Regions from separate parts of the Paenibacillus sp. FSL H7-0714 genome, predicted to be linked through region 1. Evidence: predicted binding sites of a transcription regulator. Region 1 holds the regulator's gene; each other region holds the start of a gene.

Evidence for each region. The regulator Rex, encoded in region 1, represses fermentation and respiration genes when NADH is low (regulators of the CRP and FNR family bind a similar motif). The targets are predictions, from matches to a motif close to TTGTGAAATATTTCACAA.
Region 2: NST34_RS11590 (DUF1641 domain-containing protein) is a predicted target of Rex. The motif match lies at 2,064-2,081, and genes of this name have one in related genera.
Region 3: scfA (six-cysteine ranthipeptide SCIFF) is a predicted target of Rex. The motif match lies at 2,395-2,412, and genes of this name have one in related genera.
Region 4: nirB (nitrite reductase large subunit NirB) is a predicted target of Rex. The motif match lies at 2,304-2,321, and genes of this name have one in related genera.

The regions. Positions count from the first base shown of each region.
Region 1 is NZ_JBBOPT010000001.1:4,951,104-4,955,503, forward strand. It holds gene NST34_RS22110 (cell wall elongation regulator TseB-like domain-containing protein) at 192-710, opposite strand; gene NST34_RS22115 (amidohydrolase) at 880-2,181, opposite strand; gene NST34_RS22120 (redox-sensing transcriptional repressor Rex) at 2,168-2,821, opposite strand; gene dinG (ATP-dependent DNA helicase DinG) at 2,953-4,400, opposite strand, start outside.
Region 2 is NZ_JBBOPT010000001.1:2,669,633-2,674,032, reverse strand. It holds gene NST34_RS11600 (SGNH/GDSL hydrolase family protein) at 1-109, opposite strand, end outside; gene NST34_RS11595 (NAD(P)/FAD-dependent oxidoreductase) at 270-1,448, opposite strand; gene NST34_RS11590 (DUF1641 domain-containing protein) at 1,488-1,931, opposite strand; gene NST34_RS11585 (DUF2785 domain-containing protein) at 2,140-2,982, opposite strand; gene NST34_RS11580 (nitroreductase family protein) at 3,246-3,863, shown strand; gene NST34_RS11575 (hypothetical protein) at 3,971-4,400, opposite strand, start outside.
Region 3 is NZ_JBBOPT010000001.1:792,290-796,689, reverse strand. It holds gene NST34_RS03560 (S-layer homology domain-containing protein) at 1-312, opposite strand, end outside; gene scfB (thioether cross-link-forming SCIFF peptide maturase) at 703-2,097, opposite strand; gene scfA (six-cysteine ranthipeptide SCIFF) at 2,220-2,369, opposite strand; gene NST34_RS03545 (SF0329 family protein) at 2,854-3,423, opposite strand; gene NST34_RS03540 (DUF4855 domain-containing protein) at 3,705-4,400, opposite strand, start outside.
Region 4 is NZ_JBBOPT010000001.1:5,231,481-5,235,880, forward strand. It holds gene nirB (nitrite reductase large subunit NirB) at 1-2,197, opposite strand, end outside; gene NST34_RS23440 (hypothetical protein) at 2,416-3,126, opposite strand; gene ric (iron-sulfur cluster repair di-iron protein) at 3,531-4,280, opposite strand.

The DNA.
Region 1 (4,400 bases):
GACAAAAAAAGGGCTGTTACTCTTAACTAACAGACCTTTTTTCGTATGAATCTTTAAATACCAATACATAAAAACTACTCTTATAGTATATCACAATTCGTGTACTTATAGTATATCAAATAATATGTCATTTTAAAAACAAGCGAACCATAAATGGTCCGCTTGTTTCTCCTATAATGCTTTTGTTTAATTTAGCGGCTAGGTAAACTGTAACCTTCACCCATTCGAGCCCCATCTGAGAACCGATAAAATTGATAATAATATCGACCGCTTTGTTTATAAAAAAGCTGCCAAGCATACTCCCCGTTATATACTCCTGGCAACAACCGCTCAATGCTGATGTCCGGAAGATCGGCTTTTATAAGGCTACGCATTTTCGCTTCAGAGGTCCCTTTACTTAGTTCTTCAGCATATACTGCGTCGGTTCCTTCAGCAAACTTCCCGTCTACAGTAAAACGTACCCAAACCATCAACTCGGTCCCGGCTTCATTCTTCCCTGTTAAGACCCAGTACACCGCATTATCATCCCACACGGATTTCTGCGCTTTGGTTACCTCTGTCAGACCAGCACTGGTTTTAGCGACATCCTTAGCGATATCTCGCTCGTTCCATTGATCTTTCATAATATAAGCATAGAACTGGATAAGTCCGAACAGAAGGAGCAGAATCAGAACTGACCCCAGGAGGATCCATTTTTTCCTTTTCTTCAAGGTACAGCTCCCTTTCTAGTAATATATCTTTTTTGATTATATAACACACCTGTGTGTTTATCCAAAGTTTCATATCCAATTCAATGATCTAATTATCAGAAACACAAAAGGCTGTAACTTTGCAATCGCAGAAAGTCACAGCCTTTCAGTTATTCGTTATGATCTTAGACTATCGTTTAAGCAGTCCATCAAATGATTCTTGCGCCTTACGACGGATTGCTTCCTCATCTAGCGTTACACATTCTCCATGTTTTACAACCTGTTTACCATTCACCCATACATGCTCAACGTCCTTGGCGCTGGCAGAGTATACAGCATGAGACAACAGATCTGTGTGTGGTAGCAAATGCGGCTGGTCTATATCAATCGCGATAAAGTCCGCTTTCATGCCAACAGCGAGTCTACCCACATCATTTAAAAAGATAGACTTTGCGCCATACTCTGTAGCTATACGCAGCGCTTCCGGAGCTGGGACAGCCGTCGGATCACCACTTACACCTTTATGGATGAGGGCTGCAAGACGCATCTCTTCAAACATATCCAGGTTATTATTGCTTGCCGCACCATCTGTACCCAGTGACACCTTCACACCAGCCTTTAGAAGATCCGTAACCCGAGCCACTCCACTAGCCAGTTTCAGATTACTTCCTGGGTTATGAGACACGCCTACATCATGACGAGCCAGTATCTCGATCTCTTCATCATTCAAATGAACGCCATGTGCAACAATAGACGGACGTGTGAACATTCCAAGCTTCTCTAAATGCGCTACAGGCCGAAGTCCGTAATCCACCACATTCTGCTCCACTTCGCGTTTGGTCTCGGACATATGGGTATGCATCGGTAAATCCAAATCATGTGCCGCTTGTACAAACTTAACAAAGAAGTCCGGTGGGCAAGTATATGGGGCGTGTGGCGAGATCATCGTCGTAATTCTACCATCAGCCTTACCATGCCAATTTCGTGCAAAAGAAATCGCTTCCGCAAGCTTGTGATTTTGTACTTCCTCTGGGCATAATCCGATTACGCCTCTCATCAGTACGGAACGGATGCCTGATAATTCGACTACCTCTGCTACTCGATCCATATGATCATACATATCCAAGAAGGTTGTAGTACCACCTTTTAGCATTTCCAGTACCGACAAGGAGGTTCCCCAGTATACATCTTCTCCAGTGAATTTCGCTTCCATCGGCCACATCTTCTCTTGAAGCCACACCTGAAGTGCTAAATCATCTCCATAACCACGAAGCAATGACATTGCGGCATGGCCATGTGTGTTTACCAGACCTGGCATAAACAGCAGACGACTGCCATCAACAACTTGCACATCATCTTCCATTAAAGGTTCTTCTTTTCCTATGTAAGTGATCAAATCATCTTCAATAGTCATATATCCGCTCAGAACCGGCTCATCCGTTCCCGGAATAAGAAAACGCCCGCCCTTAATAATCGTTTTACTGCTCTTCATTTCCGCTTTCTTCCTTTCCGTCTTTCAAATAATAAGCAAGGCTTTGCAAATCCGTTGTAAAATCGGCAGCATGAACACGGATATTCGATGGTGTTTTTAGAATCACTGGTGCAAAATTCAAAATCGCCTCAATGCCAGACTCAATGAGAATATCTGCTACATTCTGCGCTTCTGAATCAGGCACAGTAATTATCCCAATTCGAATACCTTGCTCACGAACCGTCTGACCAAGCTCCTCCATCGGTTGAACGGTAAGAGAGTTGATTTTCCGCCCTACCTTAGGTGCATAGGAGTCAAATATAGCGGTAATCTTCATAGTATCTTTCAGATAAGCATTGTAATTAGATAATGCATGTCCAAGGTTACCAGCACCTACTAAAGCCACATTCAATTGTTGATCCAGCTTCAGAATATGACGGATTTTTTCAATAAGATAAGTTACGTCATACCCGATACCTTTTCTACCAAAGTCTCCAAAATAAGCTAAATCTTTACGAATTTGAGCAGGATTTAAATCAAGTTTTTGTCCTAGTTCTTGTGAGGAAACGGTTAATATTTCACGTTTCTGGAGATCATTCAAGAAACGCAAGTACACAGGAAGTCTGCGAACAACGGCTTCTGATATTTTATCCGATTTCATAATTTACCTCCTAATTTAAGTGATATTCTGTTCAAATCCTATCGAAATATCTGCACCTCGTCTCAAGGAAGAGCGGTATTCTTATACCGCCCTTCCTTGTAGAGTGATTAATAAGATCGATGACGTTCTTTTCAAGAAACGCCTCCGTCTTCCAACCACTCCGCTATACGAGGAACCATTTGATCCGTAAGCATATGCTCCATTTTCGGGCCAGGCAACGAATAGAGGAAATACTTCCCATAGTGAGATTCGATCACCCTTGTGTCATACACAATAACAATACCCCGATCTTGCGCTGTCCGTACCAGCCTCCCAAATCCTTGCTTGAAGCGAATAACCGCCTGAGGAACAGACAACTTCATGAACGGATTCTTTTTCTGGGCTTGTAATAACTCAGACTTCGCTTCCGCTAGGGGGTGGTTTGGCGGTTGAAATGGGAGCCTCACGATGGCCAAGCATGTTAATGCTTCACCTGGAATATCTACACCCTCCCAAAAGCTGCTTGTTCCTAACAGTACAGAAGCTGCACTGTCCTGAAAACGGCGGATCAGCTTGCTACGGCTGCCCCCCTCCACGCCTTGACCTAGCACCGTGATCTCTTGTGAGGCTAGAGCCTCTTTCAGAGGATCGTAAACCTGGCGTAGCATCTTGTAAGAAGTAAACAGGACAAGCATCCGCCCACGTGTTGTAATAGCTGCTTCTGCTAGTGACTGTACGAGTGTATCGACAAATCGGGCATCGCCTACACTCCCCTTCACACTAGGGAAATCCCGCGGAATAACTAACAGCGCCTGCTCCCGATACTTAAAGGGAGAAGGCAGGAGTGACGTCATCAGACGCCCCTCTTCCGCAGCTTCATTAAGTCCGAGATTATCAATCATAAACTGGAAAGATTTATCCACAGAGAGTGTCGCCGAAGTTAGCACGATACTTTTCTTCTTGTCGAAAAACAGCTCCTTAAGCTGAGTACTAACATCAACAGGAACGGCATACAGCTGTAGCGATTTACTGCGATAATTTCCATTCGCCTCCAGCCAATATACTACATTCTCATCATTTAATCCCATAAAAAACCGTACTTGCTCACGTATCGAAGCTAAATCCTTAAATAAGCCGCTAATATCGGTAACTAGACTATCTGAGGAAGATTGACCTTCTTGATCTCGCATCTCATTAAGCATTTTATCACCTTTACGGATAATTTCGCTTAATGTCAGATTCATAGTATTCTCTAAAGCAACCAATTCATCCCAATCTTTCGGTTTACGGGTAGGAAGTAGCCGCATGACTAACTGGCCGGCTTCTCCCGCCGCTGCATCGCTACGTTCCGGCAAGAGGCTGAATAGTTTATCACTAAGCAGATCCCAGGTTTCTTTTACGGTAAGCAGGTCCGGATAGATTCTATCGATCACTCCGCTCCATTCAGAAGCTTCCTCACTGCCTGATGACTGAAGCATTTGGCGAAGTGTAGGAAGTTGGCCATTTCGACTATCCTTATAAAGACGCGATAATGTATGTGCCACCGTGAAATGCTTCATATGCATGCCTAAATGCTTGCCAGCCACGTCCTCCAGATGAT
Region 2 (4,400 bases), 2.3 Mb from region 1:
CCATCAATGCATAACCTACACCAAGCGATGAAGCATCATCATAATTACGACCCCAATCCGTTATACTGTCGCCTTGAAACAGAATGACATCGTTTTGTCGGAATAACATCACGTAATCCTCCCCTATTTTCCCCTGTTAATATTAGCCAATATAGTATATCAAAAATGAATACTACGTACTAGGACAATCATTAACAATTCATGGTAGAAACCACTAGAGATCAACAAAAAAACCTGCTCAAATTAGAGCAGGTTTTCCAATAATACAATTAATAAGCTAAGCTAAACAATCCTTTAATGTGGGACAAGTAACGAATATTACTTGCTTCCTTCATCAAGGTTGCAGGTAATCCTTTTAGCGGAGTTGAGCTAGCACCAACGATGGCTACACCGTCTTTACGACCTAAGCTCGCAAGCGTACCTGAGTTGATCGGACTAAAGGATTCAAATGATTTATCCTTCAAGTATGCATAAAGATTGTACCCGATCAATTCGCCCATTTGCCAAGCGATTTGTGCAGTTGGTGGATATGGACGACCATCTTCGGCAAAGACAACGGCGCTGTCACCAGCAACGAATACGTCTTTGTGTGATGTGGATTGCAAGAATTCATTTACCGTTGCACGACCACGGTTCACTTCAAGACCGGACTCACCAATCAGTGGATTTCCTTGTACGCCGCCAGTCCATACGAAGGTGTTAGCAATAATTTTTTGACCATCTTTCAAGTCAATGACATTATCCGCTACATTCGTAACAGGTAGTCCTGTCAAGAATTGAACACCACGTTTTTCTAAGCTTGCCACTGCGCGTTCGATCAATGCATCTGGCAATACTGGTAGAATCTTAGGACCTGCTTCAACCAGCATCAGTTTAATTTCTTTAGGATCCACGCCATATTTCTTAGTGAGTGTTGGCAACACATCAGCGATTTCACCAACAAGTTCAACACCTGTTAAGCCACCGCCACCGATTAGGATGCTTGCATCCGCTGGATTTTTAGACTTCGCATATTCACGGATACGCTCATCAATATGACGGTGAATTCTGTTAGCATCTGCTGCCGATTTCAAAACCATACTGTATTGCTCAAGACCTGGAATGCCAAAATAAGCCGTAGTGCTTCCAAGACCCACAACTAAAGCATCGTAGGACAATGTCACACCATCAGATAGTGTAATTTGTTTGTTTTCAACAGAAAAAGAATTCACCTTTGCAATTTTCAGGTCGATATCTTTACCTGCAAAAAGCTTAGCTAGTGGCATAGCAACAGCACCTTCTGCAACACTACCCGCTGCAAGACGATGCAATTCTGTAATAATTTGATGTGTAGGATATTGATTAACGACTGTAATTTTAGCTTCGTCCTTCTTCAGGTACTTGCGTACAGTTAAGGCGCTTAGTAGACCACCATAACCTGCTCCTAGAATGACAATATGTTTAGACATGATGTTTCCTCCGTCCTTACGAATGAGATATAAAAAATATTATTTCTGTTGACTGCGTTCGCCGGCAACTTGAAGATAAGCATTTACGAAACGGAAAAGCTTCTGTGCTTGTGGATCTTTCATCATCTTCATAAGACCAAATACACCGATCACATCGCTATTTTCATTCGCACGATCTTGCGCTTCGATCACTGTAGCTGCCATATTCTTCGCCGAATGCACCACTGGTTCAGCAAGTTCTTTAATTGCACTTACCGTATCACTTTTCAAGACTTCATCCGCAGCAACAGTTTGAACAAAGTCATATGACTTTGTGAGCACGCCGACAAGCTCTGTTAATTTTGGCAACTGTTCCACTAAGACAGTTAACGACTCCTGAACTTCAGGCTTCAATAGCTGCTCTAGAACATTCATTTGTTCTTGAGTGACAGCTAATTTTGGTGATTCTTGCTCAGGTTGTGTTTGAGTGATTGTTTCTGACATATCCGAATCTCCTCTGCAAATAAGCTTTGCTGCTTAATAGTAATAAAAAAATAAAAACTTATAACGCCATATTTCTATTATAGCACTTATCAAGTTATAAATGTCACAAAGTTTTTGATTTTTTCTAAAGTTTTGTGATTTTTATTACATTAAAATAAATTAGTCATAATTTTCGATATTTTTTATACATGCATAGATGATTAAATGCTTATTGTGTAAATTCATTCAAATTCATCTCCGCTTTCAATAAAACCTCGACCATTGCCGGATTGTTCTTTAATGGTAGCAATCTAAAATACAGAGAACGAACGAAATTTTTGGTGTTCACACGAGCAACGTACTGGCCACGGCTTCTCGGCCACCCCCCACATTGCTCCAAGTTGCGAATCCAGTCGACAATAGATTGTTGTGGAAGTAAATGATGATCTATCATTGTAGCTACAATCGTAGCGATCCGTTCATCTTCTTCGTCGCTAAATATGTGCTGATCGTTGTAAAGCATCCTTTGGATGACTGCCAAAACCTCTTCTCTTATTGCAGCATCACTCTCCGAGCAGAGTACCAGTTCATCCAAGGCATCTGCGCCATGGGCTGCAGCATGTGCCCAGCCTTCTTCTGGCATAAATCCTCGTAAATCCAGTTCTTCCTCATAATATCTAATCAGCGCTTCCTTCACATTTGTAAACTCTGCGCTAGCTAAAAAAGCCTGTTCCCTATGCCGCTGAAGAATCAGCGCAACGATCAGTACCGAAAACGTTCTTGTGAACACAGCCTGATCTTCTTTGCTGCCAATGTAATAGAACAAATGCTGCTCATCAAGGAGAATCAAAAGTAGTTCACGAAGCTCCGCATCACTAAACCATTGTTTCTCGTTAATCCATTTGTAGAAGGTGGAATAGATCAAGTCATCTCGTAGCTTCGGCTGTGGATCTCCTATGTACTCAAGCATCAATTTCACATAATCCCTTAATTGCTCCCCACTTTTAAGCTCGTAATCGTTCTCTTCAATTCTTTGCAAGTCAATTATCAACTGCTCTCTAGTATCGTTCAACATTCCCACCCTTTCATTAATAAAAGCAATTTAAATTTTTCGTATCCTAATATCCTAATTTACATCCCAATATTTTACAACATAGTAATTATTCTTCGACATTCCAAAGTACTTAGAGAGCTGAATGTAAATGAAGTGAATTTAATCATTGACGAATATAATTAACTGTGCTATTTTGAGTTAGTAACTAATAGTTAGTTCATTTATAAATATCACTTATTTATAATTAACAAGCAAATACATAACATATGGAGGAATAACTCATGAGCGCTTTTACAGATTTGATTGAATCCCGCAGGTCTGCTATGAATTTTGTTGAAGGGGTGAAGATCCCTCAGAATGAACTAGAGGAAATGTTCTCTTACGCCAGATTGGCTCCATCTGCATATAATCTTCAACATGCCAATTATAAAGTGGTTTCTGATGAGAATTTAAAAGATGAGATTCGTAAAGCGGCTTACGGTCAATATAAAATCCACTCCGCCTCAGCGGTAATAGTGGTACTCGGGGATAAGAATGCTTATCTGAAAGCCCCAGAAATCTTCGGAGGACTTAAAGCTTTAGGGGCTATGAGTCAAGAGGATTATGATGCAGAGATAGAAACGATTAACAATGCATACAAAGGAAATGATGCTTTCCAAAGAGATGAGGCTATTCGGAATGCTTCACTCTCTGCCATGCACTTCATGCTGATTGCCAAAGATAAAGGCTGGGATACCTGCCCGATGATCGGCTTTGATCCGGAAGCAATTCAATCCACTTTAAATCTACCCGATCATATGGTACCTGTTATGCTGATCACTATCGGCAAAGACAAGAAACATAAAATCAGACCACGTGGCTATCGTAAACCGGTCAATGAATTCGTTGAATTTATCTGAGGGTTATTGGAAGATATCGATAGATACAACAAAAGCGTTTCATCCGATATTTGAAGTTCGGATGGAACGCTTTTTTACTAAGGATGTGGAGCTTAAATCTTTCTTCACTACTTAGCATACTGAAGAATTGCAATTGCTGCTCGTTCCCGTCGTTCGGCGTTCTCACTAACAAGAGCTTCCTTCAAAATATCGAGCGCCATTGATAATGTCTCTTCATCCACATGCATTCGATTACTCATCGCTTGCTCTGAATCAGAAGAACCTGTAATCCACAGATCCACACGAGCACTAGGCATCGGCCCCTTATACTGTTTGACCACTCCACTACTGCTAAGAAACTCTTTTATCCCTGCGTTTAGATCGGTTATAGGAAGACTTTTCAGCCAAGTTACACCACGTCGATGGCATGTACCGATGTCTGGTGCGTCAAATAATTCATTGTAAAAATAATCGCCAAGATCACCTAGATGTACCCAATCGCCATCACACACCAGCACATAATCGCCATCCTGCATCGTATGTACGAACAGATGAATG
Region 3 (4,400 bases), 4.2 Mb from region 1:
ATCCATTAGACTACTCAGATCAACATCTGATCTAAGTGCTCCCGTGCGGTCAAAAATCTTTAAAAAATAAGAATAAACATAGGAATTGCCTTGATAAGCGAATGTGTTCAACACTACTGCGGTACTTCCGTCAGGAAGAACATCAACATCAGAAACATTCTTACCCGAGGCGTTTGTAACTGGAGTCTGAATGGGAAAGTCCACCGTTTTGGTGAATGAGGGGATGGCAGCGTATGCCCGGAGTGAAATCATCGGTAGCAGTCCAATGACTAATATAAAAGCCAATCCAATCTTGCCTAACTTTTTTAACATTGCTTTCCTCCTTGTCGAATGACTATTCATATAATTGTTAACGCTTCCGTAATTGCAGTTAATACAGAAAAGCAGATTTCTATCCTATTATATCGACATTTCTTAGAAAATAGTTTATTTTTCGACAAAAAAATACGATAAATCACAAATTTATTGTGACTTTAGTCATATATATTTGTGATCAAAGAGAAAATCATGGATTCGCACATTAAAAAAGCCCTCTCTGTCCACTAAACAGATTAGGCTGTCACGTTTTGAATTCCACATCCTGATTGCCGATGAAGAAGACAATCTATGATCATAGTTCTAGTTAAAACAAAAAACCGAGAAAGAGCACTTCATTTAAAAGTGTCTATTTCTCGGTTATGGTTTATTGATCCATTATTTTAATTAGTTAGGTTGCTCTTCCATCGCTCTAATGGATTCATCCACCTTTACCATCATGGAACATTCGACTCTTTTGCGGAAGACGTCACAGCTGAAGTCATAGGTTCCGACCAGAGAACCCGTCGCGTGCAGTGCATTGGCAGGACAACCACCGCTGCAGTAGAGTTTAGCCCAGCAGTCCTTGCATTCCGGCTTCGAGTAGCAGTTGCTCTCTTTGAATTGACATTGCAGCTCAGGCTTTGTGATGCCATCCCAGAGGTTCCCCATGCTATACTCTTCATCCCCTACGAACTGGTGGCAAGGAAAAAGCTCTCCCCAAGGGGTGACGGCAAGATATTCGGTTCCTGACCCACAGCCAGTGATTCTCTTCTGGATGCAAGGCCCTTCTGAGAGGTCAAGCATGTAGTGATAAAAGGTAAACCCCTTGCCTTGTTCACCGCGACCGATCATTTCCTTGGCGAGAATTTCGTACTGGTTGTATATCTCCGGCAGGTCCTCCTCGGTAAGTGCATAGGGCTCCTTTGGATCACAGATGACCGGTTCCATAGAGATTTTGTCAAAACCAAGGTCTGCGATATGAAATATATCGTTGGTGAAATCGACATTGTTACGAGTGTAAGTTCCTCGAACATAGTACTCTTGGTCCCCGCGCTTACGAACGAATTCCTTGAACTTCGGAACAATATGATCGTAGCTGCCTTTTCCGTTAACCGTTTGGCGCAGCCGGTCATGAACCTCTTTTCTTCCATCCAGACTCAATACGACATTGTACATTTCCTGATTTAAAAACTCGGTGACCTCATCGTTCAGCAGCATCCCGTTCGTCGTGAAAGTGAAGCGGAACTTCTTTTTGTATTCTTGTTCTTTACTTCTTGCATAAGCTACGATCTGTTTAACCACTTTCCAAGCTAAAAGCGGTTCTCCGCCGAAAAAGTCGATGTCCAGGTTTCGATGATGACCCGAATTTTCAAGCAGGTAATCGATAGCTTTTTGTCCAACCTCATAGCTCATGATTGCTCTATCTCCGTTGTATTTCCCCTGGCTGGCGAAGCAATAGTCGCATGACAGATTACAGGTATGCGCAACATTGAGGCAGAGCGCTTTGACATAAGTTTTTCGCTTTTTTAAATCAAACGAGAGGTTCTCATACTCATCTTTTGTAAAAAGCTGACCATCTTTTATAAGCTCCTCGATATCCACGATGGTTTCTCGAATGTCGCTCTCAGAAATACTGGAATCATGCTTATATTTATCCATCATCATGGTCACGATTTTGTCGACAGGAGTTTTCTCATAAAGTTCTATAATTTCATATGCTAGGTCATCAACAACATGCACCGAGCCACTGTAAGTGTCGAGCACGATATTGTATCCGTTTAGTTTATATTGATGAATCATACTTACTAATCAAGCTCCTTTTGCACACAAGTAGAAATGGCTTTGCCATCCTATAGAGGAAGCGTCCATTTCTTAAAAATAGCCGCCCATCAACAGAGCAATGGGCGGTAAAATTTCGAATCTTATCTGTTCATTGCATTTTCACACTTCTGGTTTGCAACGCCGCAGGAAGTTTTACAAGCGGACTGGCATGAGGTCTGGCATGCGCCGCATCCGCCGTGTTTTGCGGTATCCATCAGTTTACGGGTGCTCAGTGTTACGATTCTTTTCACGATAAATAACTCCTTCTGTAATTTCTTGTGATCACTTTCACTTAATTTCCATGGAACATCGTAGCAACCTGACGTAAGTACGTCTATGATTCCCGTCACCTAGCAGAGCAGAGAGGGATTAAACATAAGCATCAACGTTAATTTTGGTGCATTCTTTCATGCTTGTGATCGTAGGATGCCGTAGCAGGAACCAGAGTCAGAGCAATGCTAAAAAAGTGACTAAAGAAACAAAAAAGAGACGGCAATGATGCCATCTCTTTAACAACGATTTTTTCTCATACTTGTCGGTAAAGTCCAATAAATATAAGGATTTCATAACACTGTATCCTTCCTTACCAGTAGAACGACACTCTCCGATTCAATATGCACATTATGCGAACATCCCTCTCATTATCATGGCTATTGTTATGGCGGGAAGAAGTCGCGTAGAATTAGGGATTCTTGTAGGGAGTGTTTCTTGAATATTCCATGAAGTTATTTATTTTCATAATGAACTACGCCTTAGTTCATAAAAATATTGCACACTTGGATGCTTTAACTTCATCTTCTCGCTCATGTTTAAAATTCGCTTTTTCCCAACTCGTCTGTCCACTAAAGCTAGAATATTCAATAAGATATCGTCGCTTTCTAAGCTCTCCTCAATGGAAATAGATAAATACTTAGTAGCTATAACAATAAAATTCGATTTACTTAATGACGTCTGTGCTGACAAAAGCTCCTTTGCAACCTCTGATATTTTTCTGCTTCTTGCAATGACTATTAAACGATCCTCCGGGATGATCCCCTTACTATCTTTTCTAACCGCTTCAATGTCTTCATGGTTGATAGGAATTTGAAGATCTGAATCATTCTTAATCTCCTGCTCCGTCTGATACCATCTAATTGAGCTAGTTCTATCATTCATATTAAGTACGTTCTTTTTATCTACCGAAATATAACAATTCCCTGATTTATCAGGTAAATAACGGTAACTGCTTGCGCGATATTCAACCCTGCCGTATAACGCAGGACAGAGAAAACTCTCCAGTTGTTGCTTCAATTTGCTCCAGGACATGTATCCTCCTATGTTTTATGTTATAAATACCTGTTGAGGCAATCGTTCTATTATACAATACATAATACAATCCCACTAAAACCTGAATAATATCTTGATACTGTACATAGAAACAAGCCGATTAGGTATAGACCCCGTGGTCTGGCACCTAATCGGCTTGTTATGTTACACCTCAAACGTTTTTACTTCAGTTATTAGTCTTACTCGGACAGATAATTCGATAACCGGTACAGGAAGTTTCAGCGCGGGTCGTATTTCTGCTTGGATGGATTATTTCTCCATTACTTATCGTGACCTTTACCCGGGTTTTCTTTTGAGTATTCAAAGGTCACTTTTACAGGCTCGCTCATATAGCCAGTTGATAGATACGCCTCATTGGTTCCTTTTAAATTACCCGTAAGTTTGAATGTGAATTGGAAGCTTCCCGCGACTGTACTCTTCGTCTCATCTTCGAGTTGAACCTTGCCTTTCGGATCAAGCACCTTCAACTTCACATTTGTAAGGACGCCATTCATCAGCAATCCATCAATCGTTACTTTTTTCGCTTCCTCGTCAACCTTTACTTGTATGCCCTCAATGCCCTTCACGTCTACAGCGCCCGAGAGGTTATAGACACCAAACTCGTAGATGGAATATCCGTAATCGGTTGCTCTTTTTATGCCTTGTAACTTCATGTATCTTGCCTTGACCGGGTTGAACTGAATCGTTTCTTTGCCATCATGCGCGGTAATAATTCCGTCATTAGGCATGACATTGATCCAGTTCTGCTTATCGTTCGACACAAGAATTTTGTATTTATCGGCACGAGCATATTCCCAATCTATTCGAACCGTATCCATTTCCTTCACTTCATCGAGATCGACCAGGAACCAAGTATTGTCCACGTATTCACTCGCCCATCTTGAAGCAGGGAATCCATCGACGGCTTTAGCCGGTGCATAATTCGCATTATTGCCTTCGGTCGATGAAGCTTCTAC
Region 4 (4,400 bases), 280 kb from region 1:
CTGCGGAGCACACTTCGATCAACTCTTCATCGGTCTTAATTTTGCAGAAGGAGTCTGCGATCCGTGGCTTGATCCCACCGTTACCACCGATAAACACTTCCCAACCACCATCATTTCCAACGATGCCAATATCCTTCGTGCAGGATTCCGCACAGTTACGTGGACAGCCGTTGACAGCTATTTTAAACTTGGCAGGAAAATCAAGACGTTCATACTTACGTTCTATGAGCGCGCCCATTCCCAGCGAATCTTGTGTGCCAAAGCGGCAGAACTGGGAGCCCACACAAGTCTTAACCGTACGCAGGGATTTGGCATAACCGTAGCCTGAAGGCATATCCAGCTCTTCCCATACCTTAGGCAAATCTTCCTTCTTCACACCGATTAGATCCAGGCGTTGCCCTCCAGTTACCTTCACAACTTTCACGTCATATTTAAGGGAGACGTCGGCGATTTTCTTCAAATCCTCCGGCGTAGTTACCCCACCATACATGCGTGGTATCACGGTGTAGGTTCCATCTTTTTGAATATTGGCACCCATTCTTTCATTTACAAATCGGGATTCTTTCTCATCTTGATGGGTATCAGGGTTCATCATCCCTAGATAATAGTTAATCGCCGGACGACACTTGGAGCAGCCTTCCTCTTGTTTCCAACCGAGTACATTCATGACCTCTTTTGTTGTTTTAAGACCTTTAGCTGTAATTTCAGCAACAATTTCATCACGGCTAAGCGTTGTGCACCCACAAATACCTTGCTTAGCAGCTTGCTGGAAACTGTCACCTAAGACAAATTGCAGGATTTGTTCTACTACGGGTTTACAACCACCACAAGAGCGAGTAGCGCCAGTGCATGCTTTGATCTCATCCACAGTAGTAAAACCATGTTCAGTAACAGCATCTACGATCGCTTTTTTAGTTACACCATTACAGCCGCAGACAATTTCTTCGTCCGCCATAGCTTCTACGGATGTGCTCTTCTTAGCTCCGCCACCGCAGCAGCCCGTTCCCATAACCTCCGTATAAATCTCATCGGTCATTACTGCGCCTTGTTTTACTAGCTTTTGCAGATTCGCGGACTCCGTTACATCACCGAACAAAACCGCACCGACAATCACATTATTTTTGAGCAAAATTTTCTTATAAGTTTTCTTCCATTCATCTTTGCTTGAGATCACAGTGTGTTCAGGACAATCCAAAAACTCACCTGCAGAAAATACATCCACCCCAGATATTTTAAGCTTCGTGGAAACAATCGAACCTTCATAAGGCTTGGTATCGCTACCACATAAATGTTTAGCTAGAACCATGCCTTGTTCAAATAGTGGAGCCACCAGTCCGTAACACATACCGCGATGCTCAGCACATTCGCCGATGGAATATATATTCTGCATGGAAGTTTGCAAATAATCATCCACCACGATCCCACGATTTACGGAGATTCCGCTATCTTTTGCCAATGTCACGTTCGGTTTGATTCCAACAGCCATTACCACAAAATCTGCAGCAAGCGTACTGCCATCACTAAAACGCAATCCACTTACTCTCTGTTCCCCGCTCAATTCTACCGTTTGTTTGCCCATAGCAAATTTCACGCCTTGACGCTCCAGCTCAGCTTGCAGCATCGAGGAGGCATTCCGATCAAGCTGACGCTCCATCAGATCTTCCATCAAATGAACTACGGTAACATCCATACCAAGGTTCACAAGACCTTTTGCCGCTTCCAACCCAAGCAAACCCCCGCCGATGACAGCCGCTTTGCTGTATTGTTTGGCCGCTGCCAGCATCGCATCACAGTCTGAAATGTCTCGGAATCCTACAACGCCCTCTTTATCACTGCCAGGTACAGGTAAAATAAACGAATTCGAGCCTGTCGCAATAATTACCTTGTCGTAGGGGACTATCATCCCACTATCCGTAACAACTTGCTTCGAGCCTTCATCAATTCGTGTCACCGTTGTTCCCGTGTGTAGAGTTATATTATTGTCTTCATACCAATTCCAGTCGTTTAGGATGATATCATTAAGGGTCTTACTTCCTTCAAGAACATAAGACAACATGATCCGATTGTAATTGGGGTGAGGTTCACTTCCAAAAACCGTGATGTCATAAGCTCCACCCAGCTTCAATATCTGCTCAATCGTACCTATGCCTGCCATACCGTTGCCGACTAATACTAGTTTTTCTCTTATCGTTGTCATGGTTAGGTGCCTCCTCAAGCTTATGAATACCTGATCAATTTCTCTTCTACATATTGGAATTATACGGTTCAAATTCAAGTCGTCATTGTGATTGCAGTCACTTCAATTGTGAATATTTTCACACTTTAGTGTACTGATAATTGTTAGATATCTTTTCCACATAAAAAGCCAGATTAACGATTCTGAACAACCGTTGATCTGGCTTAATGTACGATTTTTTAGCGTAAAGTCAATAAAATCTCCAATTCATCTTGAGCCTTGAGCTTCATATCCATTCCATCATCGAGTAGTTGTTTTCCGTTCACCTTCAGCTTCCATTCTTCATTACTAAGAGGAGTATAATCGTCGACGGAAAGCACCTTTTTATTGTCATCGGCCAACTGTACGCTGCTACAGCTTTTGAGCAGATCTCTTACAGTTAAATCCTCTTCAAATAACATAATATACGTATGATGCAAGTCTACTTCAACACTTCCACCGTTCAAGGTCAGCCTTACAGTTTGAAGTGGTGCTTGATGGTCCTTCGACTTCGCGGTGAAGACTAGCTGTGAATCATACCCTACAGTATTATTCCAATCCGCATTCCCAATGATTTGACCGCCCATCTGAAGCTCCCAAACCATTCCCGCCTCTAGCGAAAAATCCTTTACCGAAACAATGCTTGAGTTATCCTCAGCAAATGTGGCAACATTACTACCTTTCAGTAGCTCCATGATCGATATTCCATTTCTATAACTCCCACTAAGTAACCTATCTGATGGTTTAGTAAGCAGTTCATTATCTCCAACCCTTATCGATATTGTCGGTCCCTCTGATCCTGCCACACCATTATTAGCATTACTATTGCCGTCATTGTTAGTAGAGCATCCAACTATTATGAATACAATGACTAATCCTAGCATCAATTTCCACAAAGATCGCATGGGCATCCTGGCACCGCCTTGTCCCGCCTAATGACCATATAGCGTCTCAGGCTTGTAAAGTTATGTATACTGTCTTTTTAAGGATAACTTAAACAAGCCATGTTCTCAAATAAGTAATAACAAGCTTACTTCTCAGTATCTTTAATTATCTCCCCAATGATATTAAAAATTGGCAAAAAACTTTGAAAGCTAACCTTTATCCCCCTCTTTCTGCTCATTCGGCGCTATCTCGTAGTCCGCTTTTAAGCAATCCTTCCGCCTGCCATCCATCCATCCATCAATCGATCTTACCCATATTTTTCACGATCATTTCTGCTACCTTTTTCAACGGAGTTATCCGCTTTTCTGTACATTCTATAATTCCCTATAAAAAAAGCCCCCTAAGGGACTCTTTAGAACACTATTCATCTTCACTGAAACCTAGGGAACAATATATTATTCTCCAAATGAACGTGTTCAAAAGTCATACTCTCCAGCTCTTCCAGCCGGGCATATGTCAATCGATAGGTAGTGCAAGCATGCGCCGGTGGAGTGAAATCATCTGTTATACTACGTATTTTCCTCAAAATATCGCCCGCACCATCATGCTCACTCTCCAGCTCAGACAATGACTCACGAAGCGATGTCAGGCCTTCTTCACTAGGATTAGCAGCGTATGTCAACAGCTTAGGAAACTCATCTTCTTCTTCTTTAGCCGTATGCTCAAGTAAATCTTCCTTAAGTGTGTTGAACAAGTTATATAACTCCACCAAATGGGGAGAATCTCCGCCATGCACTCGATATACCTTAGTTACATTTTGGCTAATGAGGGGTAGCTCTTCACGAAGATAACGGTGGTGTTTGTTAATAATATGGTCAATTAATTCTTCTGAAGGTGCAGTATTCCAAACGATTTCCTCTTGGGGTACTGGATACTCTTCGAACAGCTTGTTTAGATCGCCGATGATTATCTCGTGATCCAGACCACGCTCAGCAGCTGCTTCAGCAAGAGGTTTAGCTCCACCGCAACAGAAATCAATCCGTTTTGCTTTGAAATAATCTGCCGCTTTAGGGAACTGTAATACAATATCCCTCACTAGTGCATCTGGGGTAAACCCAGCCTGTACCGATTGTGCTTGCTTCGAATCCGAAATACTATCATTAAGTTGTTTAGTTTCCATTATAGCTCCTCCTTGGGTTATGGGATTAGGTTCTGAATAAATCTTATCCACTTGCTCACCTTAACCCTGAAAGGAACTTTGACTTGTGATTGTACGCACGGAAATTGTATCTTATTTTTG